DNA from 4 places in the Thauera sp. SDU_THAU2 genome. Region 2 is predicted to be linked to each of the others. Evidence: predicted binding sites of a transcription regulator. Region 2 holds the regulator's gene; each other region holds the start of a gene.

Region 1 (7,263 bases), 240 kb from region 2:
GCCTGAGCCGCCTGTCGATCCTCGACGGCGGCACCAAGCTGTGGGCCGGCAGCGGCGGCGCGCTCGACAAGGCCGTGCCCGACGTGGCGCCCAGCCGGTTCGAGTACCGCTACGACCAGGACCAGATCGTCAGCCGCGAGGAACTCGCCGGCGCGATCCAGTCCTCGTCGGCGCCGCTGCTGCTCGACGCCCGCCCGCCGCGCTTCTTCAGCGGCGAAGTCCGCGTCGATGCCGCCGCGCGCTACGGCACCCTGCCCGGCGCGCAGTCCTTCGACAACGCCCAGTTCTTCGTCAAGGGCGGCACCACGCTGAAGCCGGCCGAGGAACTGAAGGCGCTGGCCGCGCAGGCAGGCGTCGCGACGGGGCCGGCAGTGTCCTTCTGCAACACCGGCCACTGGGCGGCGACGAACTGGTTCGTGGTATCGGAGATCGTCGGCAACGAGGCGGTGAAGCTCTACCCGGAATCGATGGTCGGCTGGAGCCTGAGCGAATTGCCAATGGAAAACCAGCCGTCGCGCTTCACCGTGCTGGTGCAGGACCTCAAGCGGGCCTTCGAGTAAGCGGAAGGGGTGATTGCGATGCGTTGGTTCTTTCGTTTGCTTCTGATCGCGGGCGGCCTGGCCGGCGTGCTGGCGGTGGCTTACGCCGCCGGCGTGCGCCAGGGCCTGCTGGTCCTGCTCGGGATCGGTTTCGGCGCGGTGCTGCAAGGCGCCCGCTTCGGCTTCACCACCGGCTGGCGCGACTTCATCGAACGCCGCGACCCGCAGGGACTGTGGGCGCAGATGCTGCTGATGGTGCTCGCTGCCGCCGTCAGCCTGCCGCTGATCGCCGGCAGCGGCGGCGAACTGGTCGGCGCGGTGGCGCCGCTGACGATCAGCCTGGTGCTCGGCGCCTTCCTGTTCGGCGCCGCGATGCAACTGGCCGACGGCTGCGGCTCGGGCACGCTGTACAAGGCCGGCGCCGGTGCGCCGCTGTCCTTCGCGGTGCTGCCGACCTTCGCCCTCGGCAGCTTCGTCGGCGCCTCGCACCAGCCCGGCTGGATCGCCCTCGGCGGCCTGCCGGCGGTGGATCTGCTGGCCTGGGGCTGGCCCACCGCGCTCGCGCTGACCGTTGCCGGCTGCGGCCTGGTGGCCTGGCTGGCCGGCCGCGCCCAAGCGCAATCCGCCGCCTCGCAGCCCGCGGCGTCACCGATCCCGACGCCACAAGATGCTGCCCGGCAGGTGATGCGCGCCGGCACGGCGAGCTTCGCCCCCGCCGCCGAAACAGCCCGCGCCGGCAGCCGCTGGGCGCGCCGCTGGTGGCTGGGCGCACTGCTGCTGGCGGCGCTGTACGGCCTGCACCTGGTCGTCGCCGGCCAACCCTGGGGCATCGTCTACGGCATCGGCGTGTGGGGCGCCAAGATCGCTTCGGCGCTGGGCTGGAGCCCGGTCGGCGATCCCTTCTGGGGCGTCGAGCCGCACGCCACCCGGCTGGCCGAGCCTTTGCTGGCCGACATCACCTCGGTGACCAACCTCGGCCTGCTCTACGGCGCGCTGGCCGCGTCGCGCTGGAACGGCCCGGCGGACGTCAGGCTACCGTCGAACCGCCGCCTGATCGCCGCCTGCGTCGCCGGCCTGGTGATGGGCTACAGTTCGCGCATGGCCTTCGGCTGCAACGTCGGCGCCTACCTCGGCGGCATCGCCTCGGCCAGCCTGCACGGCTGGGTGTGGTTCGCGCTCGCCTTCGCCGGTTCGATCATCGGCGTGCGCATCCGCCGCCGCATCGCCAACTGAGGGGGAAGAAGCATGAACGGCAAGAAACTCTTCCGCCTCGTCAATGCGGTGTTCTGGCTGGGGGTGCTGGCACTGGTGGCGCTGGACACCTTCGATACCCGCGGCGTGCGCCTGGAGCCGCCGCCCTTCGCCCTCGGCAGCGGGCAGGCGGCTTCGGGCGGGCACTGCTCGGGACGCTGAAGCCCGGAAACGCTGCCGCAGCGGCCTGCATCGAGGCAGCCGCTGCGGCAGCGCTTCATCCGGCCGGCACGCGGCAGCGCGTCCGGCCGCAGGCGCTCAGTTGCCGCCGCGAACGCGGTCCTGCGCCTCCGCGGCGCTGCCGTAGATGTGCGGCGCGATCTGGTGCTTCTCCATCGCCTCGCCGAGCTTCATGCGCAGGAAGCTGTTCGCGGTGTAGCGCGTCACCGAGCGGTAGTGGCGCGCCATCAGGCCCTTGACCATGCCGACGTAGGCGTCGACGAGCTCGGGCACGATGGAGAAGCGGTCGTAGTTGACGATCGCATCGACGTGCCGCCCCACCGCGGCAAGCGCGGCCTCGACCGCGCGCTCGATGCGGGCGATGTCGGCTTCGGTACGCACCGCCAGGCCTTCGAAGTTCACGAAGAACAGCTCCTGCTCGGCGTCGTAGGACAGGCGCTGCTCGAGCGGAATCTCGAGCAGGTCCCGCCGCAGGCCCATCGCCTCGTCGGCGAAGATGCGCGCATCCATCGGCGCCGGCGGGCGCTTGATGACCGGGGCGAAGTCCATGTGGGCGAGGATGTCGCGCTGCAGGTCCACGCCGGGCGCGATCTCGATCAGCTCCAGTCCTTCCGCGCACAGCCGGAACACGCAGCGTTCGGTGACGTAGAGCACGTCCTGCTGCCACTTGACCGCCTGCGGGCCGCTGAAGGTGCGGTGCTCGACTTCGGCGACGAACTTCCTCGCGCTGCCCTCCTGCGCGATGCGCAGGCAGCCGTCCTCCACCACCACCTGCAGCGCACCGGCAAGTGAAGGTGCCGACGAAGACCACCTTCTTGGCGTTCTGCGAGATGTTGATGAAACCGCCCGCGCCGGCCAGCCGCGGACCGAAGCGCGAAACGTTGAGATTGCCTTCGCGGTCGGCCTGCGCCAGGCCGAGAAAGGCGATGTCCAGCCCGCCGCCGTCGTAGAAGTCGAACTGGCTGGGCTGGTCGATGATCGCCTGGGTATTGACCGCCGCGCCGAAGCTCAGCCCGCCGGCCGGAATGCCGCCGATCACGCCGGGCTCGGCGGTGAGCGTGAGCAGGTCGATGACCTGCTCCTCGGCGGCGACGCTGGCCACGCCTTCGGGCATGCCGATGCCCAGGTTCACCACCGCGTCGGCCTGCAGCTCCATCGCCGCGCGGCGGGCGATGATCTTGCGCTCGCTCATGCCCATGCCGGCGATCGCCGACATCGGCACGCGCAGCTCGCCGGAAAACGCGGGGTTGTACTGCTCGCTGTAGGTCTGCATGTGGTGCTCCGGCCGCTCCGCGACCACCACGCAATCGACCAGCACGCCGGGCACCTGCACCTGGCGCGGGTTCAGCGAGCCGCGCTCGGCGACTCGCTCGACCTGGGCGATGACGATGCCGCCGGAATTGCGCGCGGCCATCGCGATCGCACGCGCCTCCAGCGTCAGCGCTTCCTTTTCCATCGTGATGTTGCCGTCGGCATCGGCGGTGGTGCCGCGGATGATGCCGACGTGGATCGGGAAGGCCTTGTAGAACAGGTATTCCTCGCCGTCGATCTCGAGCAGGCGCACGCGCTCGGCAGTGGTGCGCTGGTTGAGCCGGCCGCCGCCGAAGCGCGGATCGACGAAAGTCCCCAGCCCGACCCGCGTCAGCGTGCCGGGCTTGCCGGCGGCGATGTCGCGGAACAGGTGCGAGATGACGCCCTGGGGCAGGTTCCAGGCCTCGATGCGGTTGTCGACCGCGAGCCGCTGCAGCTTGGGCACCAGCCCCCAGTGGCCACCGACGACGCTGCCGACCAGGCCTTCGTGGCCGAGGTGGTTGAGGCCGCGCTCCTTGCCGTCACCCTGGCCGGCGGCATAGACCAGCGTGAGATTGCGCGGGCCGCCGTGGCCGGCGCCGTCGGCCGCTTCGCTTTCGAGAAAACGCTGTTCCAGCGCGATGGCGATGCTTTCCGGAAAGCCGATGCCGACGAAGCCGCCGGTGGCGACCGTGTCGCCCGAGCGGATCAGGCGTACCGCCTCGCGGGCGGACACCACTTTGCCGCTGTCCGAAACGTTCAGCGACGCGGCCATGGGGTGGCGAGCGATGCTCATGTCCTGTCTCCTCCGCGGCCGGGCTCAGAAGCTGCCGAACAAGGTGCCGAGCGCGATCACGATCGCCAGCGCCATCAGCGGGAACACCACGGTGTTCATGGCGATGAAGCCGTAGGACTGCCGGTGGTTGAGCTTGCAGATCGCGAGCAGCGAGATCACCGCGCCGTTGTGCGGCAGCGTGTCCATGCAGCCGGAGGCCATCGCCGCGACGCGGTGCAGCAGTTCCGGGCTGATGCCGGCGGCATTGGCCATGGCGAGATACTCCGCGCCCAGCGTCTTCAGCGCGATCGACATGCCGCCCGAGGCCGAGCCGGTGATGCCGGCCAGCACGTTGACCGCCACCGCCTCGGAAATCAGCGGATTGCCCGGGGCGATGCCCAGCACCAGGTCGCGGATGATGACGAAACCGGCCAGCGAGGCGATCACGGTGCCGTAGCCGACTTCGGTCGCGGTATTGAGGATCGGCAGCATCGAACCGAAGGAGCCTTCGTTGACGGTCTTCATCAAGTCGGTCCAGCGCTTCCAGTGCATCGCCACCAGCAGCATGATCGCCACGGCGAGCGCGACGATGATCGACCAGATGCCGATCAGCGAGCGGGCATCCTGCAGGCCGCCGAACTCGGGCTTGGCCAGGTAGCTGGTATCGATGTTGGGCAGCACCTGCTTGGCCATGACGAAGTTCAGGGCGATCACGACGAGGATCGGCAGCAGCGCCAGCCAGAAGCCGGGCAGCGGACCGCCGCTGTCGGCGACGGGTTCGTCGGCATGGTTGCCGTAGCCTTCGCCGGCCGCCATCAGCTTGCGTGCCTGCGCGCCCAGCCACCAGGTGCCGAGCACGAACATGATCAGGCCGCCGATCAGGCCGAGGATCGGCGCGGCAAAGGCGTCGGTGCCGAAGAAGGGGATGGGGATGGCGTTCTGGATCGCCGGCGTGCCCGGCAGCGCGGTCATCGTGAAGGTGAAGGCACCGAGCGCGATCGCTCCTGGGATCAGCCGCTTCGGAATGCCCGCTTCGCGGAACAGCGCGGCACCGATCGGATAGACCGCGAAGGCGACGACGAACAAGGACACGCCGCCATAGGTCAGGATGCCGCAGGCGAGCACGATGGCGAGGATCGCCCGCTCGCTGCCGACCTTGGCGACGATGGCATGGGCGATCGCTCGCGCCGAGCCGGAGTCGTCCATCAGCTTGCCGAACAGCGCACCGAGCAGGAACAGCGGAAAGAACTGGATCACGTAGCCGCCCATCGCCTTCATGAAGACCTGGGTGTAGGTCGGCAGCAGCAGCGCGGCCTCGCCCGACAGCAGCACGGCCAGCAGCGCCAGCAGCGGCGCGAGCAGCAGCACGCTGAGGCCGCGGTAAGCGAGATACATCAGCAGTACGAGAGACAACAGAATGCCTAGGGTGCCCATGGGGCTTCTCCTCCTGGTAGTTTTGGATGCGGACCACGCCCGCGGCCGCAGTGCCGCTGCTTGAGCAGGACGCGTGCCAGCCCGCTGGGCACATGCACGCCGACGCACCAGAAGGGGGCATGACGTTCATTCAATACCGCACCATTATTGTGCTATTGAATATGTTTATTTCCATTCGTCATGATTCGGCTCTGTGCGGCTCACGCGCGCGCAGCAGTCTTTATCCATGGACATGTCCAATAAAATGGACACTCTCTCCTGAATAGTCCAGGATTCTGGACACCGGTGCGCTGCCCGGCCGCCGGGCTTCAGCGCACGATGCCGTGTTGCTGCAGCTTCACGTACAAGCCTGCGCGCGAGATGCCGAGTCTGCTCGCAGCCAGTCTCCGGTTGCCTCCGCAGACCTGCAGGGCGGCAAGCAGCGCGGCGCGCTCGGCACTCGCCAGGCTGTCGGCGAGCGGCCTGACCATCCCGTCACCACCCCCGCCGCTTCGGCTTCGCCGCACTCGGCGTCACGTCTTGCCGCCGGCGCGGCAGCGGCGGTGAACGGCCGCGTGCTCGCCGCCCCCTCGCCGAGCAGTTCGGCCAGCACGGACGCCCCCAGCGGACCGCTGTCGGCACTGAGCTGGGCGCGTTCGAGCAGGTTGCGCAACTGGCGCACGTTGCCCGGCCAGGGCAGGGTCGCGAGCAGGGCCAGGGCATCGTCGCCCAGTTCCAGCCGCCGCAGGCCGGAACGGGCGGCGATGTCGTCGAGCAGGTAATCGACCAGCGCCGGAATGTCCTCGTGGCGCTCGTGCAGGCTGGGCACGCGCAGGCTCAGCACGTTGAGGCGGTAGAACAGGTCGGCGCGGAAAGCGCCGGCGGCGACACGCCCTTCGAGATCGACGTGCGTGGCGGCGAACACGCGCACGTCGAGCGCGCGCACCTGGTTCGAACCCAGCGGCTCGACCTGCTGCTCCTGCAATACGCGCAGCAGCTTGACCTGCAGCGGCAGCGACAAGTCGCCGATCTCGTCGAGGAACAGCGTGCCGCCATTGGCAAGCTCGAACTTGCCGACCCGCGCCTTGCGGTCGGCGCCGGTGTAGGCGCCCGGCGCAGTGCCGAACAGTTCGGCTTCGACCAGGTTTTCCGGTATCGCCGCCATGTTCACCGCGACGAACGGACCGGCGGCGCGTGCCGACAGGTTGTGGATGCCCTGCGCCAGCAGCTCCTTGCCGGTACCGGTCTCGCCGCGCAGCAGCACGGTGGCGTCGAGCTGGGCGGCACGGCGCGCCTGGCGCTTGATCTCGCCGGCCACCGCACTGGTGCCGATGAAGTTGGCGATGGTGTAGCGCGCCCGTCGCGCCTGCAGCAGCGCGCGCTCGGCCTCGGCCAGCCGCGCCTGCAGGCGGCCGTATTTCTCCACCAGCGGCTTGAGATGGCGGGCGCGGTCGAACAGCACGTAGCCCAGCGCCCCCACCACCCGCCCATCATCGTCGCGCAAGGGAATCCGGGTGACGACGAAATGCTCGTCGCCGAAAGGCATCAGGTCGAGCAGGCTGGGCTGGCCGCTTTCCACCACTTCGCGCAGCCGGCTCGCCGGCAGCACTTCCTCGATGTCGCGGCCGAGGGCTTCATGGGGGCCATCGATGCCGATCTTGCGGGCGTACTTGGCACTCATCCACACGATGCGCGCCTGGCGATTGACCGCCACCGTGCCTTCGCACTGGGCTTCGAGATGGTCGAACAGCAAGGGCATCGCCACCGTGCGGAAATACTCGGGGGAGATGCCGATCTTGAGGCCGTTTTCGTCGA
Region 2 (7,263 bases):
AGTTCGTCGTCGGTCAGGTCGATCGCCGGCAGTTCGTGGCGTTCGAGCATGTCCACCAGGCGGCCGACTTCGTTGCGGTTATGCACGGTGACGCCAACGAAGATGTGGGCCTGCTCGGGGTCGGCGTAGCGATAGTTGAACTCGGTGATGTTGCGGTTGCCCAGCAGGCTGATGAACTTGCGGAAGGCGCCCGGCCGCTCCGGAATCGTCACCGCCAGCACGGCTTCGCGCTGTTCGCCGAGCTCGGCGCGTTCGGCGACGAAGCGCAGGCGGTCGAAGTTCATGTTGGCACCGGAGGCGACGGCGACCAGGTTCTTGTCGCGCAGCTTGTGGCGCTTGGCATATTCCTTGGCGCCGGCGATGGCGAGCGCACCCGAGGGTTCGAGGATCGAGCGGGTGTCCTCGAAGACGTCCTTGATCGCGGCGCAGATGGCGTCGTTGTCGACGACGATCATCTCGTCCACGTACTGCTGGCACAGGCGGAAGGTCTCGGCGCCGACCTGCTTGACTGCGGTGCCGTCGGCGAACAGGCCGACCTGCTCCAGCGCCACGCGCTTGCCGGTGGCGAGCGACTGCGTCATCGCGTCGGCGTCGACGGTCTCGACGCCGATGATCTTCGTCTCCGGCCGCACCCGCTTGACGTAGGCCGCCACGCCGGCGAGCAGCCCGCCGCCGCCGACCGCACAGAAGATGGCATGGATGGGCTTGGCATGGGCGCGCAGGATCTCCATGCCGATCGTGCCCTGGCCGGCGATGACGTCCGGGTCGTCGTAGGGGTGGACGAAAGTCAGCTTCTCGCTCTTTTCCAGTTCCTGCGCATGGGCGTAGGCGTCGGAATAGGATTCGCCGGCGAGCACGACTTCGCCGCCGCGCGCCTTGACCGCGTCGATCTTGATCTGGGGTGTGGTGCTGGGCATCACGATGACGGCGCGCGTGCCGAGTTTGGCGGCCGACAGCGCGACGCCCTGGGCGTGGTTGCCGGCCGAGGCGCAGATCACGCCGCGCTTCAGGGCCTGCGGCGACAGCCGCGCCATCTTGTTGTAGGCGCCGCGGATCTTGAAGCTGAACACCGGCTGCATGTCCTCGCGCTTGAGATGGATGCGGTTGTGCACGCGCGCGGACAGGTTGGTGGCGAGGTCGAGCGGCGTCTCGACGGCGACGTCGTAGACGTGGGCGTTGAGAATGCGCTCGAGGTAATCCGTGGGGGTGCTCATCGAAGGCTCGCGGGGCAGCAAAGCCGTCGAGGGTAGCAGCCGATGCGGCACTGCGGCAATAGCACCGCTGGCGGGCTGCTTGCCGGCGGGGGCGTGCTTACGCCGCGCCGTCGCCGTCGGCGGCGCTCATCGCCTGCATCTGGCGGTCGATGAACTCCTGCATCGCGTCGATGCCGCGCAGCTGCAGGATGGTCGAGCGCACGGCGGCTTCGAGCAGCACTGCGAGGTTGCGGCCCGCGGCGACGGGCAGCACCACGCGGGTGACCTTGACGCCGAGGATGTCCTTCACTTCCTGCTGCACCGGCAGCCGGCTCGGGTCGCCGTCGCCGGGCTGGCGGCGTTCGAGGTGGCAGACCAGGCGCAGGCGCATCTTCCGGCGGCAGGCGGTCTCGCCGAAGATGGTGCGGATGTTGAGGATGCCGAGGCCGCGGACTTCGATGAAATCCTGCAGCATCGGCGGGCAGCGGCCTTCCAGCACGGTCGGGGCGATGCGCGCGAACTCGACGACGTCGTCGGCGACCAGGCCGTGGCCGCGCGAGATCAGTTCGAGCGCGAGCTCGGACTTGCCGGCGCCGGAGTCGCCGGTGATCAGTACGCCGACGCCGAGCACGTCCATGAAAACGCCGTGCAGCGAGGCTTTCTCGGCCAGTTCGCGCGACAGGTAGAGCCGCAGCTGGTCGATGACGCTGGCCGATGGCTGGGGTGTGGTGAATAGCGCGACGTCGTGCGCTTCGCAGACGCCGCGGATGATGTTCGATACCGTGCAGCCGTCGGCGACGATGATCGCCGGCGGCTGGCTGGACAGGATCTCGTTGAGGTGGTGGGTGACCTTGTCGGTGGTCTGGCGCTGGGCCCAGGCCAGTTCGGCGGCGCCGACGATCTGCAGGCGGGTGGGGTGGATCAGGTTCAGGTGGCCGACGAGGTCGGCCGGCCAGATCCGCTCCTCGGCCACGGCCAGCACGGCATCCAGCCGTCCGCTGACATGGCTGAGCTGAAGGAGCTCCCGTTCAGCCTCGAACAGCCGCGCGACGCTGGTCTGCCTCATTCATCGGCGCCCCAGTTCCCGAACAGCTTGTGGATGTGCGCGGCGTCGGGCGCATCGAGCAGGGCTTCGCGGAACTCGCGGTCGCTGAACATCTGCGCCAGTTCGGACAGCAGCTGCAGGTGGGTCTCGTTGGCCTGCTCGGGCACGAGCAGCACGAACAGCAGATTGACCGGTTTGCCGTCGGGCGAGTCGAACTGCACCGGTGCCGCCAGGCGGAGGAAGGCGCCTGCCGCGTCCTTGAGGCCCTTGATGCGGCCGTGGGGAATCGCGATACCCTGGCCGAGGCCGGTGGAACCGAGCCGTTCGCGGGCGAACAGGCTGTCGAACACCAGGCTCTGGGCGATGCCCTGGTTGTTCTCGAACAGCAGGCCCGCTTGTTCGAAGACGCGCTTCTTGCTGCTGGCGTCCAGATCGACCACCACGTTCGACAGTGGCAGGAGTTGAGATATCAGGCTCATTCGCTATGGAGCTTGCGCAGCGCCGTTACCGCTGGCGCCACGCTGGGCGACGGGGTTGGACCGGGGTGCGTTGAAGCCGCGTCTTGAAAACGCGCGCATTATAACCACACCCCGGACATAAAACCGCAATGGGCGATCAGGCCTCGGGCGGCGCCTGGTGCTTCAGGGCTTCGTGGTTGTGGTCGGTCATTTTCTGCTTGTACTTCTGGACCTGGCGGTCGAGCTTGTCGGCCATCGCGTCGATGGCGGCGTACAGGTCGGTATCCTCGCTTTCGACGAAGATGTCCTTGCCGCGCACGTGCAGCGTGACTTCGGCCTTCTGTTGCAGCTTCTCGACGGAGAGGATCACCGCCACGCTGGTGACGTTGTCGAAGTGGCGGATGACGCGGTCGAGCTTGGCGCCGACGTAGTCGCGAATGGCCGGCGTGACTTCGACGTGGCGCCCGGTGATGTTGAGATTCATGCTAACTCCTGTTGTTGTCAGATCGATTTGCGCAAACTGACCGGCGGGATATTGAGTGATTCGCGGTATTTCGCGATGGTGCGACGTGCGACCACGATACCCTGCTGGCCCAGAACTTCTGCAATTCGTGCGTCGGACAGGGGCTTCTTCCTGTCCTCTGCGTCCACCAGCTGGCGGATCAGTGCGCGGATTGCCGTTGAGGAAGCTGCTCCGCCGGTGTCGGTGGAAACGTGGCTGCCGAAGAAATACTTGAGTTCGAAGACGCCACGCGGTGTCGCCATGTACTTCTGCGTCGTGACGCGCGATACGGTGGATTCGTGCAGTTCGAGCTGGTCTGCGATCTCCCGGAGGGTCAGTGGCCTCATCGCCACATCACCATGATCGAAGAACTGTCTTTGCTGGTCAACGATGGCCTGGGACACGCGCAGGATGGTGTCGAAGCGCTGCTGCACGTTCTTGATCAGCCAGCGCGCTTCCTGCAGTTGGCCGGTGAGCCCGCCGCCCTGTCCCCTGTTCTGCTGCAGCAGGCTGGCGTACAGACGATTGACGCGCAGGCGCGGCATCGCTTCCTGGTTCAGGCTGACGGTCCAGCGGCCGCGGACCTTGCGCACGATGACGTCGGGCAGCACGTAGCGCGTCTCGGAAGCCGAGTGGCGCAGGCCGGGGTGCGGGTCCAGGCTGCAGATCAGGGCGTGCGCGGCGCGCAGTTCGTCGTCGTTGCAGCCGGTCAGCTTCTTCAGGCGGACGAAGTTGCGTTCGGCCAGCAGTTCGAGGTGCGCATCGACGATCTCGAGCGCCAGCATCTGGATCGAGCTTTCGGGCATCGCGCGCAACTGCAGCGCCAGGCATTCCTGCGGCGTGCGGGCGCCGATGCCTGCCGGATCGAGGTGCTGCACGTGGCGCAGTGCGATCGACAGGTCGTCGAGGTCGATCTCGAGCTCGGCCGGTAGCAGTTCGAGCAGCTCTTCGAGCGGCTGGTACAGGTAGCCGTCGTCGTCGAGCGCTTCGATGATGAAGCGCACCAGCGCACGGTCGAGATCGTTCAGCGGCGACAGCGCGACCTGCTGGTCGAGGTGTTCGCGCAGCGACAGCTCGGCGGCCTGGATTTCCTGGAAGTCGACGTCGTCGTCATCGTCGCGCTTGGCCGACGCGCCGGTGCCGACGTTCGACCAGTCGATGCCTTCTTCGCCGCCTTCGCGCTCGGCTGCGCCACCGGCGTCGCCGTCGCCGCCCGCGTCGGTGTCGGCTTCGCGCTGCTGTTCGCGCTCGCGCTCGGCCGGCGAGGTGCTGGTCGAGGGCTCGAGCCTGGGCGGTGGTTCGTCGAACTCCTCGCGCTCCAGCATCGGGTTCTCGAGCAGGAAGCGTTCGATCTCCTGGTTCAGCTCGATCGTCGACAACTGCAGCAGCTTGATCGACTGTTGCAGTTGCGGCGTCAGCGTGAGGTGCTGGGAGAGCTTGAGCTGGAGACTGGGTTTCATCCTGGACTAGAGGCGGAAATGTTCGCCGAGGTAGACCTGGCGGACTTTTTCGTTGGCGATGATCTCGCCCGGCTGGCCGCTTGCGAGCACGCGGCCTTCGCTGATGATGTAGGCGCGGTCGCAGATGCCGAGCGTCTCGCGGACGTTGTGATCGGTGATCAGCACGCCGATGCCGCGTTCCTTGAGGAAGCGGATGATCTTCTGGATGTCGATCACCGCGATCGGATCGACACCGGCGAAAGGCTCGTCGAGCAGGATCAGGCGCGGGTCGGTGGCCAGTGCGCGGGCGATCTCGCAGCGGCGGCGTTCGCCGCCCGACAGCGAGATGGCGGTGTTGTCGCGCAGATGGCCGATGCTGAGCTCTTCGAGCAGCTCCTGCAGGCGCTCGTCCACCTGGCGGTTCTCCAGCCCCTGAAGCTCCAGCACGGCGCGGATGTTCTCGGCCACCGTGAGCTTGCGGAACACGCTCATTTCCTGCGGCAGGTAGGACAGGCCCAGCCGCGCCCGGGCGTGGATCGGCAGGTGGGTCAGGTCCTTGCCGTCGAGGCCGATCTGGCCGCCGTCGGCGCGCACCAGGCCGACGATCATGTAGAAGCAGGTGGTCTTGCCCGCGCCGTTGGGGCCGAGCAGGCCGACGACCTCGCCCGAGCCGACTTCGAAGCCGACGTCATGTACAACGGTGCGTGCCTTGTAGCGCTTTTGCAGGCCAGCGACCTTAAGCAGACTCATCGTAGGGCTCTTTCAGCAGCTTGCGGATCAGGTCGGGTGCGAAGCCGCGGGTTTGCAGGAAGCGCGCCTGCCGCGCCCATTCGCGGGCATCGGCGGGCGGCGTGGTGAAGCGGCTGCGCAGCACGCTGCGCGCACGCTCTGATTCCGATTCTGCACATTCGCTGGCGATTGCCTCGTCGACCAGGTCACGGTCGAGGCCACGCCGGGCCATTTCGCTGCGCAGGCGGCCGGCGCCGAAGCGCGCCGCCTTGCTGCGCACGAAAGCCTGGGCGAAGCGCTCGTCGGACTGCAGGCCGAGCTCGCCCATGCGTTCGATCACCGCCCGGATCTCGTCCTCGTCGCCGTGGGCCGCGAGCTTCTTCGCCAGTTCGGCGCGAGAGTGGTCGCGGCGGGCGAGGTGGCGCAGGGCGCGTTCGCGCAGGCTCGGTTCGGCCATGGCAGCCGCTGGCGTCCCGATCAGGCCTCGTCCGCCGCGACGGCCGGGGCTGCGCCGCCCGACGGCATCTCGGGCAGGCTGACGGCGGCACGGACCTTGTTCTCGATCTCGCGCGCCAGCGCCGGGTTGTTGCGCAGGAACTCGCGCGAGTTGTCCTTGCCCTGGCCGATCTTGTCGCCGTTGTAGGAATACCAGGCGCCGGACTTGTCGACGATCTTGTGCACCACGCCGAGGTCGATGATCTCGCCTTCGCGCGAAATGCCTTCGCCGTACAGGATGTCGAAGTGCGCTTCCTTGAACGGCGGCGAGACCTTGTTCTTGACGACCTTGACGCGGGTCTCGGAGCCGACCACTTCGTCGCCCTTCTTGATCGTGCCGGTGCGGCGGATGTCCATGCGCACCGAGGCGTAGAACTTCAGCGCGTTGCCGCCGGTGGTGGTCTCGGGGCTGCCGAACATGACGCCGATCTTCATGCGGATCTGGTTGATGAAGATCACCAGCGTGTTGGTGCGCTTGATGTTGGCGGTCAGCTTGCGCAGCGCCTGCGACATCAGGCGGGCCTGCAGGCCGGGCAACTGGTCGCCCATCTCGCCCTCGATTTCGGCCTTCGGCGTCAGCGCGGCGACCGAGTCGATGACGACGATGTCGACGCCGCCCGAGCGCACCAGCATGTCGGCGATCTCGAGCGCCTGTTCGCCGGTGTCGGGCTGCGAGATCAGCAGGTCCTCGATGTTGACGCCGAGCTTCTCGGCATAGCCGACGTCGAGCGCGTGCTCGGCGTCGATGAAGGCGGCGGTGCCGCCGAGCTTCTGCATTTCGGCGATGACCTGCAGCGTCAGCGTGGTCTTGCCGGAGGATTCAGGACCGTAGATCTCGACCACGCGGCCGCGCGGCAGGCCGCCGAGGCCGAGCGCGATGTCGAGGCCGAGCGAGCCGGTGGAGACGGTCTGGATGTCGCGCTCGACGTTGCCGTCGCCCATGCGCATGATCGAACCCTTGCCGAACTGCTTTTCGATCTGCGAGAGCGCGGCGGCGAGTGCCTTGGCCTTGTTGTCGTCCATGAAAACTTTTCCTGAGTGATGGGCTGATTATGGCACAGAGCTTGCAGGGATTTTCGGCGGCGAACTGCCGCAGCCGTGAGAACAAGGTCTCTGACAGCGTCAGCTTAGCATCTGTATTTATATACAGCAAATATGTCACGCAATATCCGCGCCAGCCAGTGCGATCAAGCGGCGCAGCGCCTGGATGACGGTCTGGCGCCGCACTGCCTCGCGGTCGCCGGCCAGTTGCAGCGTCTGCACCAGCGTGGCCGCGCCGCGCCGCGCCCAGGCCACGCACACCATGCCGACGGGCTTTGCCGGCGTGCCGCCGCCGGGGCCGGCGACGCCGGACACGGCGATCGCGACGTCTGCCGTGCTGCGGGCCAGCGCGCCTTCCGCC
Region 3 (7,263 bases), 780 kb from region 2:
TGGGGCGTTTCAAGTCGTAGATCGGGAGCCGCTTCAGCGTCGGCACCCGCTCGCGGAGTCGGGCGTGCACGCGCACCGCCCGCTCCGCCACATTCATCCCGGAAAAGGGCTGCGATCACACGCAGCCCTTTTTTCTTCATCCCACTGCCTCCATCCTGCCTCACCCCTTCTTGCCGGCGGCTTCGCATACCGCGGTCTCGCCCATGTCCCGCACGCGCGGGCGCGGCACGGCTTCCTGCGGCCAGGTCGCCCAGTCGGGATCGGGCAGTTCGGCGAACACCCGGCGCAGGTTGGCGCCCCACTGGTTGTGGATCATGTCGAAATAGGGATTGTCGGCATCGATGCTGACGTGGCGCGTCACCTTCAGGCTGTCGCGCTTGTAGATCAGCAGGTCCAGCGGCAGGCCGACGGACAGGTTCGAGCGGATCGTCGAATCCATCGAGATCAGCGCGCACTTGGCGGCTTCGTCGAGCGAGGTGCGGCAATTGACCACGCGGTCGACGATCGGCTTGCCGTACTTGGATTCGCCGATCTGGAAGTAGGGCGTGTCGCTGGAGGCCTCGATGAAGTTGCCGGCGGCGTAGATGCTGAACAGCCGCGGCGGCTCGTCGGCGATCTGGCCGCAGAGGATGAAGGAGGCGTTGAATTCGACGCCGAACTGCTGCAAGGCTTCGGCATCGCGCTGATGCACGCGACGGATGGTGTCGCCGACCAGGCGCGCGCATTCGAACATGGTCGGCGCGCTCCACAGGCTCTGGCGGTCCTGTACCGCGGCATGTTCGCGCAGGATGTTGATGACCGCCTGGGTGATGGCGAGGTTGCCGGCGCTCATCAACACCAGCACCCGGTCGCCGGCACGCTCGAAGACGGTCATCTTGCGGAAGGTGTTGATATGGTCGACGCCCGCGTTGGTGCGGGAATCGGACAGACAGACGAGTCCCTCGTCGAGGCACATCGCAACGCAATAAGTCATGCGGGCAGTCCTGTCGGGTCATTGTTCGGCGCCGCCGGTCCACGAGCAAACCGAGGGCGGCGCCAGGAAGCGTTCAGGCGGCGACCGGAACGAGAAAGTTGTCGCCGATGCGATCCCCCAGCCGGTTGATGCGCTCGAGGAAGCGCTCGAGCCAGGGGTGCAGGCCGGTGTCGAAGATGTCGTCCATGCGGCCGTAGTGCAGCGTGGCATGGAGTTCGCCGGCCTGGCGCGCGGCTTCGGCCGAGTGCAGGTTGGCGATCTCGCCGAGGATGTCGTTGACCTCGTCGACGCAGGCATGCAGCGAGCGCGGCATGGCGTGGTTGAGGATCAGCAGTTCGGCGACCTTGTAGGGCGTGATGACGTCGCGGTAGACGTGGCGGTAGGTCTCGAAGGCCGACACCGAGCGCAGCAGCGCGCCCCACTGGTAGTAGTCGGTGGTGCCGGTCGGGCTCTCGGTCTGCGGCAGCAGGTTGTGGTACTTCACGTCGAGCAGGCGCGCGGTGTTGTCGGCACGTTCGAGGAAGGTGCCCAGGCGCACGAACTGGAAGGCGTCGTCGTGCAGCATGGTGCCGAAGGTGACGCCGCGCAGCAGATGGGAGCGGAACTTCACCCACTCGAAGAACTCGCCGAGGTCGGTCACCTGCAGCTTTTCCGGCGTCATGTCGCGGATTTCGAGCCAGGTGGCGTTGGTGGTTTCCCACATTTCCGCGGTCAGCGTGCCGCGCACCGCGTGCGCATTCTCGCGCGCCGCACGCAGGCAGTTCCACACGCTCGACAGGTTGTCGCGGTCGAGCACGACGAACTCGATGACGTCGCGCGCCGTCAGCGGCCGTCCGCTGCGGGCGTAGGCGTCGGTCAGTTCGCTGATGGCGAGGATCGCGCCCCAGCCGTCGTCGCTGCTGCCGTTGTTGCGCGGCAGCAGCGACATCCGGTAAGAAACGTCGAGCATGCGCACGGTGTTTTCCGCACGTTCGGTATAACGCGCCATCCAGTAGAGGTGATCGGCGGTACGGCTCAGCATGATCGTTCTCCCAGTTTCATCGGATATGGGGTACGGACGGGGACAGGCGGCTGAAGGCAGGTGAGCGGCCTCAGCCGACCACCCAGGTATCCTTGGTGCCGCCGCCCTGCGAGGAATTCACCACCAGCGAACCGGCCTGCATCGCCACCCGCGTCAGGCCGCCGGGCACCATGCGGATCTCCTTGCCGCCCGACAGCACGAAGGGGCGCAGGTCGATGTGGCGCGGCGCGATGCCGGCTTCGACGAAAGTCGGACAGGTCGACAGCGACAGCGTCGGCTGGGCGATGTATTTCTCCGGCGCGGCAATGATGAGCTGGCGGAAATGCTCGATCTCGGCCTTGGTCGCCGCCGGCCCGACCAGCATGCCGTAGCCGCCGGCGCCATGGACTTCCTTCACCACCAGCTCGGGCAGGTGCGCGAGCGTGTAGGCGAGGTCCTCCTCGTTGCGCAGCATGTAGGTGGGCACGTTGTTGAGGATGGGTTCCTCGCCCAGGTAGAAGCGCACCATCTCCGGCACGTAGGGGTAGATCGACTTGTCGTCGGCGACGCCGGTGCCGACCGCGTTGGCCAGCGTCACCCGGCCGGCGCGGTAGGCCGACATCAGGCCGGGCACGCCGAGCATGGAATCGGCGCGGAACACCTGCGGATCGAGGAAGTCGTCGTCGATGCGGCGGTAGATCACGTCCACCCGGCGCGGCCCCTGGGTGGTGCGCATGTAGACCGTGTCGTCCTTGACGAACAGGTCCTGGCCTTCGACCAGTTCGATCCCCATCTGCTGGGCCAGGAAGCTGTGCTCGAAGTAGGCGCTGTTGTAGGCGCCCGGCGTCAGCAGCACCGCAGTGGGGTCGAGCACGCCCTCGGGCGCAACCGCGCGCAGCGTCTCCAGCAGCAGGTCGGGGTAGTGTTCCACCGGCTGCACGCGGTAGCGCGAGAACAGGTCGGGGAACAGCCGCATCATCATCTTGCGGTTCTCGATCAGGTAGCTGACGCCCGAGGGCACGCGCAGGTTGTCCTCCAGCACGTAGTACTCGCCCTTGCCGTCGGCGCCCGCCGCGCGCACCAGGTCGATGCCGGCGATCATCGCGTACAGGCCGCCGGGCACGTCCACGCCCTTCATCTCGGTACGGAACTGGGCGTTGTTCAGCACCAGGTCGGACGGCATGCGGCCGGCGCGCAGGATTTCCTGGCCGTGATAGACGTCGGTCAGGAAGGCGTTGAGCGCCCTCACGCGCTGGCGCAGACCGGCTTCGAGCGCCGTCCATTCATCGCCGGGGATGATGCGCGGCAGCAGATCGAACGGGATCAGCCGCTCCTTGCCGCCGTCGGCGCCATAGACATTGAAGGTGATGCCGACGCGGTGGAAGGCGACGTCGGCCTCGCCGCGCTTGCGCTCGATGCGTTCGCGCGGCATCCGTTCGAGCCAGTCGGCGTAGCTGCGGTAATGGGCGCGCACCGAACCATCGGCGGCATACATTTCGTCATAGGGTTTCGCTGCGGTCATTTTGATGTCTGCGATCATTGTCGGACTCCCTTGCGCGCTACCACAGCAGAAAGCGTGCCAAGCCGCTGGCGGGCGCGAAATACCGCGCCGCGGCGCAATTGCCCGGCGTGCACCTCGCTGGTGCGCACCAGCCTGGCATGCGATGCATCATGCTGGTGCATCGGATTCGCCGCAGCCCGGCGCCGCTGGCGGCACCGCTACCGGCATCACCGTCACCGCAACGTCCGCGGCGTGGCTGGCGCCGCCCAGGATCACGCCGCGCAGCGGGCAGACGTCGCCATAATCGCGCCCCCAGGCCAGCGTGATGTGGCCCTGAGCCGGCTGCACGGCATTGGTGGGGTCGAACTCCACCCAGCCGATGCCCGGGCACCACACCGCGACCCAGGCATGCGAGGCGTCGGCGCCGATCAGCCGCGGCTGCCCCGGCGGCGGCTCGGTGAGCAGGTAGCCCGACAGGTAGCGCGCCGCCAGCCCGGTGAGCGCAGGCAGGCGATCATCAGATGGGAAAAGTCCTGGCACACGCCGTGGCGTTCGGCGAAGACCTCGGCCACCGGCGTGGCGACGCTGGTGGCCGCCGGGTCGAAGCGGAATTCGGCATGGATCAGCGAGGACAGCGCCTGCGCCGCTTCCAGCAGCGGTCGGCCGGGGGTGAAGCAGCGCACGGCATAGGCTGCATAGGTCGCGGTTTCCTCGCCGAGCTGCACGAAGGGCGAGGCGAAGCGGTACTGGCCGGCATCGCGCGCGTCGACCTGCAAGGGCGCATGGCCCGACAGTGCATCGCGCAGATGGTCGCGCGCGGCTTCCCACGGCAGGCTCTGCGCCGGCTCGGGCCAGTCCTGCCGCTGCACGCCGACCCGGCTCACCGCCTGCACGCTCAGCCGTTCGTGCGGCGCATACAGGCCGAAGCGCGTCGTCGGGTTGCCGAAGAAGTCCAGGCGCTCGCTGCGCGTGGACGGCTCGGGCGAAATCGTCAGGCGATGCGCGAACAGGCGCTGGCGAGGCATCGCACGCGGGCTCAGGTGGGCGATCTGCTGCGACAGCAGCACCGGGCTGGCGTAGCGGTAGGTGGTGTCGTGGGTGATCTCGTAGCAGTGCATCGACGCTTCGCCCGCCGCCGGCACGCATGGATCTTCAGCGCGAGGCGGTTGCATGGCTGCGCGCGTCCAGATGGGTGAAGTAGCGGTGGGAAATGCCGTCGGCCAGTGCATTGCCGGCGCCCCAGATGCGCCGCAGCAGCGAAGCGACGGTTTGCCGCGCCTCGGCCGCGGCTGGCTTGCGCGGATCGAGCGCCAGCCTTTCGAAGCAGTCGCAGTCGCGTTCGGCATCCAGTTCGGCCAGCAGCGCCTGCAAGGGCTCGCCGAGCGAACGGCCGCCCGGCAGGCGACCGACGTGCTCGATCAGCGACTCGATCTGGTAGCGCAGCGCGCGCGGATTGTCGGGGTCGAACATCACCAGCTCGGCGACCGGCCGCGGCGCGAGTCCGCGCGTGTTGCGGCTGCGGTAACGGATCTCGCCGTCGGTGACGGCCAGCAGCGCTTCCAGCGCACCCTGCTCCGGCACCGTCAGCAGCGCGGCCAGCGCCGAAGTCAGGAACTGCAGGCGCTCGATGCGGCGGCCGATGGACAGGAAGCGCCAGCCGGCATCGCGCGGCATGCTCTCGATGACGAAGCCCGACAGCGTCACCAGCGACAGCAGCGACTCGTCCAGGCGATGCATCGCGTCGCCCAGGCCTGGCGTGCTTGGCGCAGGCGTGGCGAATTCGGCCAGGCGGTTGTAGATGCGCCAGCTGTCCGGCGACAGCCGGTCGCGCAGTTGGGCCGCCAGGCGCAGCACGCCACGCAGGCTGGTCACCACGCTGCCGCTCTGGCTTTCGTCGAACAACGCACCCGCCAGCCGCTCGATGCCGCACTCTGCAGCAAGGGGGCCATCCTCGGGTGGCGCTGCGGGCCGTACCGGCGCAGCGCCGTCCTGCGCCGCCGCCTCTCCCCGGGCACTCCTGTCCTGGACGGCCCTTTCCTCAGCGGCCTCTTCGCCGGCGGACAGCCGCAGGCCGCAGCGCTCGCACAGGCTGGCCAGCGCCGCCAGCGTCGGCGTCGCCCATGGCCCGGCATCATCGTTGCGTGCCTTCGCCACCGGGCGATCGAACTCCACCAGGCCACCGAGCCGCCTCAGGGTTTCCCGCCCCAGGCGTGCCGAACCGTCGGCACGCTCGCTGTAGCGGCCGAGCCAGAAAAAGTTCTCGGCGACCCGGCTCGCCAGCCCGGGCAGCGGCATGTCGAGCTCGCGCGGCGCGAGTTGGCCGGGCACCGCGGACACCGGCCGGCGCACCGTCGATACCGCGCCACCGAGCACCCAGGCATCCTTGCTGCCGCCGCCGTGCTGCATCGACACCACGCGCATGTCGGTTTCGGGGGCGACGCGCACCAGGCCGCCCGGCATCACGCGGAAGCCGTCGGGCGAGGCGGCGACGAACACCCGCAGGCCGATGTTGCGCGCCACCAGCCCACCGGCGGCCTCGCCGGCCTCCTCCCGCTCGTCGGCCAGCACCGGCGCCTGCGAGATATTCACCATTTCCTGCGCGACGAAGTCGAAAGGCCGCTCGGCGATGCGAGCGGCCAGCGCCGCCAGTTCCGCCGGCGGCAGGTCGCGGCAGAACACCGGCCCGCCGCGCATCGCCGGATAGGCCGGCTTGACCACCAGTTCGCCCAGTCGCGACAGCGCATGGGCACAGGCCGCGGCCTCGCCGCACCACCAAGTCGCCACCGACGGCATCTTCAGCTTCTGCCCGAGCAGGTGCTCGGCCAGCCGCGGCAGATAACCGAGCAGCGCACCGGTTTCGAGAATGCCGCTGCCGAGCGCGTTCGCCACCGTCACGCCGCCGGCACGCACCGCCGCCACCAGCCCGGCCACGCCGAGCGCCGAGTCGTCGCGCAGTTCGAGCGGGTCGCACCAGATGTCGTCCACCCGGCGCAGGATCACATGCACCCGGCGCAGGCCATCCAGCGTGCGCAGGAAGACCTGCTCGTCGCGCACCGTCAGGTCCTGGCCTTCGACCAGCGGGAACCCCATCTCGCGGGCGAGGAAGGCGTGCTCGAAGTAGGTTTCGTTGTACGGCCCGGGCGTCAGCACCACGATCAGCGGTGCCTCGCCCGCTGCCGACCCCAGGGGTGCCAGCGCGGCGAGGCTGTCGCGGAAATCCTCGAAGAAAGGCGCCAGCGGCTGCGCGCCGGCGGCGCGATAGAGTTCCGGCAGCGCCCGTGCCACCACGCCGCGGTTCTCCAGCGCATAACCGGCGCCGGACGGCGCCTGGGTGCGGTCGGCCACCACCCACCAGCGGCCGTCGGGCGAGCGCGCCAGATCCACCGCATAGAGGTGCAGGAACAGGTCGCGCGGCTGCTTGACGCCCACCAGCGGCCGCAGGAAGCCACTGTGGCCGTAGATCAGCGCCGGCGGGATCAGCCCCTGCTGCAGCAGGTTCTGCTCGCCGTAGAGGTCGGCGAGGATCAGGTTGAACAGCGTCGCGCGCTGGATCACCGCGGCCTCGATCTGCGCCCATTCCGCCGCCGGCAGGATGTAGGGCAGCAGGTCGAGGTCCCACGGCCGCTCGAAGCCGCGCGGGTCGGCATAGACGTTGTAGGTGATGCCGTTCTCGTGCACCAGCCGGCGCAGCGCCGCCCGCCGCGCCTCGGTCTCGGCCGGCGGCATCGCCGCCAGCTGGTGGAAGAAGTCGCGCCAGTGCGGCCGCACCACCACCACGCTGCCGATGCG
Region 4 (7,263 bases), 460 kb from region 2:
ACTCCCGGCTGTGTTGGGCATATTGGCCGAGCATCGGGGCGTGGTTCCGTTTTTTGGTGTAGTTGTCGAAGGCGGCGTTGCCGGTTTTACCAGTCGGTCGTCGGGCAGCCCTGGCAATTGGTGAATGAGGACTCTGGGAAGATCGTGAAGCGTGTCGTGCAGTGATCGATGACGGCATCGTCGAGCCTGACCGAAACGAACTTCGCTTCTTGCAGATTGCAGCTCACCAGCTTCGTGCCGATCAGCCAGGCATGGTTGAGCCGGGCGAATTCGAGGCTGGCGCCGGTGAAGTCGGCGCCGGAAAAGTCGGAGCGCATCAGCCGCCCTGCTTCCAGGTCGGTACCGATCATGCGGGTGTTGCGGAAATTGGTGCTGGCGGCGTTGACCTTGTTCATGCGGGCGGCCGTCAGGTCGGCGCCTTCCAGATTGGCGGCGGAAAGATTGGCGGCGCGCAGGTCGGCGCGCGTCAGATTGGCGCCGCGCAGGTCGGCACCGGCGAGGTTCTGGCCGACGAGGTCGGCGTGGCGCAGGTCGGCGCCGGGGCAGCGGGTGTAGGGCCAGATCGGGCAGCCATTGATGATCAGCGGCCATTCCTCTTCGGCGCTGTCGCCGGTGTGGGTTTCGCCGAAGCTTTCTTCCGCCCAGGCGGCGGATGTGCCCAGGCCGCCCAGAACCAGACAGCTTGCGGCCAGCAGGCCGGGCCAGCGCCGGCGGGAAGGCTGTGCAGCGGCATTGGAGTTGGGGGTGTGAATCACGGGCGTGCTCCTTCCAGGGAGGCCGGGCGGGGCGTGTCCGCCCGGGTATGGCGATGAACCCGGCGCCGGCCGCGGAGGCCGGACCCCGCGCCGAAGGGCGGGGTTGCCGGGTTCATCGGGCAGGATCAGCGGCTGGCTTTCGGCAGCTTGAACACCCACATCGAGCCGCCCTGGGTGACCTGCTTGGTCAGCTCGGCCATGTCGCCACCCCACAGCGGCACCGCGCCGCCGTAGCCGGACTGGATGGCGACGTACTGTTCGCCGTCCATTTCCCAGGTCACAGGCACCGAGACCACGCCCGAGCCGGTCTGGAACTTCCACAGTTCCTTGCCGTTCTTGGCGTCGAAGGCCTTCACGTAGCCGTCCGAGGTGCCGGTGAAGATCAGGCCGCCGGCGGTGGTCAGGGTGCCGGCCCACAGCGGGAACTCTTCCTTGTGCTCCCAGGCGATCTTGCCGCTGACCGGGTCGATCGCACGCAGGATGCCGATGTGGTCGTCGAACAGCCGCTTGATGCGGAACCCCTGGCCCAGGTAGGCGGAGCCGGCCTTGTAGGTGATGTTCTCGGTCCAGTAGTCCATCGCCCAGTGGTTGGCCGGGATGTAGAACAGGCCGGTGTCCGGGCTGTACGACATCGGATGCCAGTTGGTGCCGCCGAGGAAGGGCGGCGAGACGAAGATCGATTCGCCCTTGTCGGCGCCTTCCTTCGGCTGCGGCGGACGGTTGTCCTTCTCGATCGGGCGGCCGGTGGCGAGATCGAAGCCCGAGGCCCAGGTGATGCCATCGACGAAGGGCCAGGCGTTGATCAGCGAGGTCGGCTTGTTGGGGTAGCCGGCGCCCTGGGCGAGCTTGTCGCGGTCGGTGACGAAGAAGAAGCCGTTGCGGTCGGCGTGGGCCGAGGCATTGACCATCTTGCCGGTCTTCGGATCCTTGTACTCGAACAGCACGATGGAGTTGTTGCCGGAGAAGTCCCAGGCGTCGTTCGGCGTGTGCTGGTAGAAGCCCTTCAGTTCACCGGTGCTGGCATCGACGTAGGCCTGGCCGGAGGTGAACAGGCTGTCCCAGTTGCGCGGGTCGTCGCCCGGCGCGGTGCGCTTCCAGGTGTTCCACGGCGCGGGGTTGCCGGCGCCGATGACGACCATGTTGTTGTCGATGTCGAAGCTGGCGGTCTGCCACGGGGCACCGCCGCCCTGGCTCCAGGCTTCGACCTTGCCGGTGGGCGAGTTGGGATCGTCCGGCCAGCTCGGTGCCTTGGGATCGCCGGTGGGGGTGCTGTCCTTGCCGTTCAGGCGGCCCATGTGGCCTTCGACCATCGGACGGGCCCACACTTCCTCACCGGTGTCCGGGTCGCGCGCGAACAGCCAGCCGACCACGCCGAATTCGTCGCCGGATGAGCCGTGCACCAGCAGCGTGCGGCCGGACTTCTGGTCCTTGATGACGAAGGGGGCGCCGGTCATGGTGTAGCCCACCTTGTGGTCGCCGAACTTCTTCCGCCACACGACCTTGCCGGTCTTGCGGTCGAGCGCGACCATGGCCGCATCCAGAGTGCCGAAGAAGACCTTGTCGCCGTAGATGGCGGCGCCGCGGTTGACCACGTCGCAGCAGGGGCGGATGTCGTCCGGCAGACGGGCATTGTATTCCCACAGGCGCTTGCCGCTGCGGGCGTCGATCGCGAAGATGCGGGAATACGAGGCGGTGGCATAGATCACGCCATCGTGCACCAGAACCTGTGCTTCCTGGCCGCGCTGTTTTTCACCGCCGAAGGAGAAGCTCCAGGCCGGCACCAGGTTGGCGACGTTGTCGGTGTTGACCGCCTTGAGCGGGCTGTGGCGCTGCGCCTTCAGGCCCAGGCCGTAGGACAGCACGTCGCCGGTGGTCTTGTGATCGTTGAGGATGTCTTCCCAGGTGACGTCGGTGACTGCTGCGACCGGCAGCGACAACGCCGCCGCGGTGGCGACGACGATGGCGCGCAGCGCGAAGGGCTTTACATGCGACTTTTTCATTTTTGCTCCTTGCCTCCTGATCCTGTCTTGTAGGTATGTCGTGTGGCTTTCCGCCGCGCGGGGGGCCGACGGGCCGGATGTCCGGTGAGCTACGTTTGGCAAAGAGCGTGCCAGCCGCGGCCGGGAGGGTGAATCCCGCCGCTGGTGCCCTGTGGCGGCCTGGCGGGCATTGTGGCCAGGGGGGAGGTGTAACGATTTGGAACAGTCGCTCCCTTCCTGAACAGTCCGGACGGGCAGTTCCGGATGGGCATGTCGTGCGACAGTAGGGATGACGCCGGCGCCGTGCAGCGGCCGGCGGGATGCGCTCAGCCGGCGGTTTCCAGCAGTTCGTCGGGGATGTCGGCCGGGCGCAGTTCGGTGCTGTCGTCTCCCAGCAGGGCGAGCATCAGGCGCAGGCGGCTGGCGAGTTCGCTGATGTTGCCGGGCCACGAATAGTGCCGCAGGCGCTCGATCGCCTCGGGGAGAACGCGGATCGGGCGCCCGGGGCAGGCTTCGCGGACGAAGCGATGTACCAGATAGGCGAAATCGGCGCGCTCGCGTAGCGCCGGCAGCGTCACGATGCGCGCCCCGTGTCTTGCCAGCGTCGCCTGATCGAGGCCGCGCCCTTCCGCTCCATGGGCAAGCGGATGCCGGCTGGCGGCAACGATGCGGCGGCTTGAGTCCGCCGCCTCGAACAGCCGGGAGAGGGCGGCGGCCGGGAGAAGGTCGACATCGGTCAGGTAGAGCAGGCCGTTCTCCGCCTGTTGCAGGGCGTCTTCGAGTTCGTCGAGGCCCGCTTGCGCACGGGCGGCAAGGCTGCGGCCGTCGAGTTCGAGCGGCGGCACGTCGATGCCGTGGTCGCGGCAGTGCTGGTACAGCAGGTGGCGTTTGCCGGTGCCGGTTTCGCCGCACAGCAGCAGCGGGCCTGCGCAGCGGTTGCGGTGCCATTCGGCGACCAGCGCGCCGGCATGGGCGAGGCGCGGGTCGCTGTCGGGTGCGGGCGGCGCCTCGGTACTGCTGGGAGCCTCGCCGTCTTTCGCCTGCCGGCGGCCGCGCGGCGCCTGGGGCAGCAACAGCTCGGCCCGGGCGATGCAGGTCTGCCCGTGCAGCGTACGCAGCGGAAACGGCGTCAGCGGCCCGAACGCCGCCCAGGCCACCAGATGCCGCCACTGCGTGGTGAAGCATTCGGTGTAGCTGCCCTGCGGGAATTCGCCGTGCAGCTGCAGCAGTGCGCGGGCGGCGCGGTTGCTGGCCAGCAGGCGGCCTGCCTCGTCGAACAGCGCCAGCCCTTCCAGCGGGCTGCCGAGCAGGTCGGGCCGGGTATGAAAGTGCAGCGACAGAAAGCCTTCGCCGAGGTTTTCGATCAGGCGGTGCTCGATGCATTCGGCGGTGGTGCGCAGCAGTGCGTCGGCGTGCGACAGGTTGGCGCGGGCGTCGGTGGAGATGTCGAGAATGCCGGCGACGCCGCCGGTGGGCGAGAAGATCGGCGTGGCGACACAGGTCAGGAAGCGGTTGCGCGCCAGATAGTGCTGGTTGCCTTCGATGGCGACGGCCTTGCGCGTGGTGAGTGCGGTGCCGATCGCGTTCGTGCCCATCGCCGCCTCGCTCCATTCGGCGCCAGGGGAGAGTGCGACCCGGGTGGCGCGATCGAGGAAGCCGGTGTCGCCGATGGCGCTCAGGATCAGTCCGTCGCAGTCGGTCAGCAGCAGCGTCGAGCTCGGGCAGTCGATCTGGCGGAACAGGTTCTCGATGACCGGGCGGGAGAAGGTCAGCAGGCGGGCATTGGCTTCCAGGCGGTCGCGCAGGTCGGCAGGGGAAACGAGGGCGTCCGACAGGGCGTCGTCCGGGCGCAGGCCGAACTCCCTGCTGCGCGCCCACGAGGCGTGCAGGTCGAGCGGCGCGAGCGTGGCCGGGTTCGGCGAGGAAGAGCGTGCGGGGTCCATGTCCTTTTCCATGCAGGAAGTATGCCTTCCGCGTGCATGGCTTGGAACGTGGCGCGAGCGGAAGTGCATCGTATTGGAACAGGTGTGCGGCAATGGAACACCCGGCGAGGCTGGCTTCGAGCGGCTTCGGATCGGCTGCTCAGCCTGGGCTGTTGCCAGTTGTCTGAATGATAAGAAGAAATCGAGAATTCTATGCGGGCTTGCGGTTCTGGCACGCTGCCTGCAGAGGAGACGTGTAACGCACATGGCGTGCGTAACCACAAGAAAGGAGACATCGAGATGATCTACGCAATGCCCGGCCAATCCGGGGCCCCGGTGCAGCACAAGGCGAAGTACGACAACTTCATCGGCGGCAAATGGGTTTCGCCGGTCAAGGGGCAGTACTTCGACGTGGTGACGCCGATCAGCGGCCAGGTCTATACGCAGGCGGCGCGCTCGACGGCCGAGGACATCGAGCTGGCGCTGGACGCGGCGCATGCGGCGTTTCCGGCCTGGAGCAAGACGCCGGCGGCCGATCGGGCCAACATCCTGCTCAGGATCGCCGACCGCATCGAACAGAACCTGGAGCGGCTGGCCTACGCCGAGACGGTGGACAACGGCAAGGCGATCCGCGAGACGCTCAACGCCGACATCCCGCTCACGGTCGATCACTTCCGCTACTTCGCCGGCTGCCTGCGCGCGCAGGAAGGCAGCATCAGCGAGATCGACGAGAACACCGTGGCCTACCACCTGCACGAACCGCTGGGCGTGGTCGGGCAGATCATCCCGTGGAACTTCCCGATCCTGATGGCGGCGTGGAAGCTCGCGCCGGCGCTGGGTGCGGGCAACTGCGTGGTCCTGAAGCCGGCCGAATCGACGCCGGTGTCGATCCTGGTGCTGGTCGAGCTGATCGCCGACCTGCTGCCGCCGGGCGTGCTCAACATCGTCAATGGCTTCGGTCGCGAAGCGGGCATGCCGCTGGCCACCAGCAAGCGCATCGCCAAGATCGCCTTCACCGGCTCGACCTCGACGGGGCGGGTGATTGCCCAGGCCGCGGCCAACAACCTGATCCCGGCCACGCTGGAGCTGGGCGGCAAGTCGCCCAACATCTTCTTCGCCGACGTCATGGACCGCGACGACGCCTTCCTGGACAAGGCGATCGAAGGCATGGTGCTGTTCGCCTTCAACCAGGGCGAAGTGTGCACCTGCCCGAGCCGGGCGCTGATCCAGGAATCGATCTACGACAAGTTCATCGAGCGGGTGCTCGCGCGCGTGGCGGCGATCAAGCACGGCCACCCGCTCGACACCGAGTCGATGATGGGGGCGCAGGCCTCGCGCGAGCAGATGAGCAAGATCCAGTCGTACCTGGCGCTGGGCAAGGAAGAAGGGGCCGAGGTGCTGATCGGCGGCGACAAGGCAGCGCTGGGCGGTGAGCTGAGCGAGGGCTATTACATCCAGCCGACGCTGTTCAAGGGCCACAACAAGATGCGCATCTTCCAGGAAGAGATTTTCGGCCCGGTGCTGGCGGTGACCACCTTCAAGGACGAAGCCGAAGCGCTGGCGATTGCCAACGACACGCTGTACGGGCTGGGTGCCGGGGTGTGGAGCCGCAACGGCAACGTGGCCTACCGGATGGGCCGGGCGATCCAGGCCGGGCGGGTGTGGACGAACTGCTACCACGCCTATCCGGCGCACGCGGCCTTCGGCGGCTACAAGGAATCGGGCATCGGGCGCGAGACCCACAAGATGATGCTCGACCACTACCAGCAGACCAAGAACCTGCTCGTCAGCTACAGCGAGAACAAGCTCGGGTTCTTCTGATGGATCGGGCCTCGCGCCGCTGCAGGGCGGCGTGGGTGCCAGCGTTCTCCCCCATCTCACGAAAGTGAGTCTTCAGGCGGCCTACGGGCCGTCTTTTTTGCCTGGAAACAAGGCCCCCGATGATGCCGAACGATGCGGACAAGATCGACGGCGAAAATCCGGAAGCGGCCAGCGACCGGATGCTGGCCGGTGCGCTGGACTGGGTGCGGCGCTGCGGGCGACGGAAAGCGTCTGCTCCGCTTTGGAGCAGGTGCGTCATCATGGGACAGTGTCGGCTCCGTGCTCCGTGCCGGTGCACCGAAGCCCGGGTTCAGCGGTGGCCCTTACTGCGGCGGCCCGGCAGCATCCTCGGCAGCACCGGTGCGCCCTGCAGCCAGTGCAGGATGACGGCGCCGATATGCATCGCGATCAGCGCCAGCAGCGTCCACGCGAACAGGCCGTGGGCAGCGCCGAACAACTCGTTCAGGGCCTCGTCCGGCCAGCCCGGTTTCGGGATGACGTAGCCGAAGAAGCGCATCGGATACTTGGTGAAGCTGGCCGACAGATAGCCGCTCAGCGGCGTCAGCGCCAGCAGCAGATAGACGGCGCGGTGGCCGTAGCGTGCAAGGCGTTGCTGCATCGCGCCCAGGCGCTCGTCCGCTGGCGGCGGGTGCAGCCGGCGCCAGGCCAGGCGCAACAGCAGCAACAGGAAAGCGGTGATGCCGAGCGACTTGTGCAGGGCGATCGTGGAACTGCGTTCGGGCCCGCTGGGCAGGCCGTCGATGGACAGGCCGATGAAGATCAGGA

Evidence for each region. Region 2 encodes sigma-54, which starts transcription at its own class of promoters, with help from an activator protein. Its sites were predicted from a motif close to TGGCACGCTTNCTGCTNA; they were not measured.
Region 1: AAFL97_RS20035 (GntP family permease) is a predicted target of sigma-54. The motif match lies at 5,531-5,548, and genes of this name have one in related genera.
Region 3: AAFL97_RS22475 (circularly permuted type 2 ATP-grasp protein) is a predicted target of sigma-54. The motif match lies at 3,538-3,555, and genes of this name have one in related genera.
Region 4: adh (aldehyde dehydrogenase) is a predicted target of sigma-54. The motif match lies at 4,887-4,904, and genes of this name have one in related genera.

Annotation. Positions count from the first base shown of each region.
Region 1 covers NZ_JBBWUN010000003.1:3,902,430-3,909,692, forward strand. Annotated here, with positions in the region: gene AAFL97_RS20015 (sulfurtransferase) at 1-560, shown strand, start outside; gene AAFL97_RS20020 (YeeE/YedE family protein) at 597-1,772, shown strand; gene AAFL97_RS20025 (hypothetical protein) at 1,785-1,952, shown strand; partial or broken gene AAFL97_RS20030 (acyl CoA:acetate/3-ketoacid CoA transferase) at 2,049-4,056, opposite strand; gene AAFL97_RS20035 (GntP family permease) at 4,081-5,469, opposite strand; gene AAFL97_RS24795 (helix-turn-helix domain-containing protein) at 5,778-5,939, opposite strand; partial or broken gene AAFL97_RS20040 (sigma-54 interaction domain-containing protein) at 6,083-7,263, opposite strand, start outside.
Region 2 covers NZ_JBBWUN010000003.1:3,663,068-3,670,330, reverse strand. Annotated here, with positions in the region: gene ilvA (threonine ammonia-lyase, biosynthetic) at 1-1,214, opposite strand, end outside; gene hprK (HPr(Ser) kinase/phosphatase) at 1,312-2,259, opposite strand; gene ptsN (PTS IIA-like nitrogen regulatory protein PtsN) at 2,256-2,717, opposite strand; gene hpf (ribosome hibernation-promoting factor, HPF/YfiA family) at 2,854-3,180, opposite strand; gene AAFL97_RS18905 (RNA polymerase factor sigma-54) at 3,198-4,658, opposite strand; gene lptB (LPS export ABC transporter ATP-binding protein) at 4,665-5,387, opposite strand; gene recX (recombination regulator RecX) at 5,374-5,823, opposite strand; gene recA (recombinase RecA) at 5,844-6,884, opposite strand; gene AAFL97_RS18885 (CinA family protein) at 7,020-7,263, opposite strand, start outside.
Region 3 covers NZ_JBBWUN010000003.1:4,442,941-4,450,203, reverse strand. Annotated here, with positions in the region: gene AAFL97_RS22490 (methyl-accepting chemotaxis protein) at 1-20, shown strand, start outside; gene AAFL97_RS22485 (proteasome-type protease) at 161-973, opposite strand; gene AAFL97_RS22480 (alpha-E domain-containing protein) at 1,047-1,994, opposite strand; gene AAFL97_RS22475 (circularly permuted type 2 ATP-grasp protein) at 2,065-3,495, opposite strand; partial or broken gene AAFL97_RS22470 (transglutaminase family protein) at 3,643-4,592, opposite strand; gene AAFL97_RS22465 (circularly permuted type 2 ATP-grasp protein) at 4,627-7,263, opposite strand, start outside.
Region 4 covers NZ_JBBWUN010000003.1:4,127,608-4,134,870, reverse strand. Annotated here, with positions in the region: gene AAFL97_RS21030 (hypothetical protein) at 1-34, opposite strand, end outside; gene AAFL97_RS21025 (pentapeptide repeat-containing protein) at 87-755, opposite strand; gene AAFL97_RS21020 (methanol/ethanol family PQQ-dependent dehydrogenase) at 881-2,755, opposite strand; gene AAFL97_RS21015 (sigma-54-dependent Fis family transcriptional regulator) at 3,061-4,677, opposite strand; gene adh (aldehyde dehydrogenase) at 4,957-6,477, shown strand; gene AAFL97_RS21005 (cytochrome b) at 6,788-7,263, opposite strand, start outside.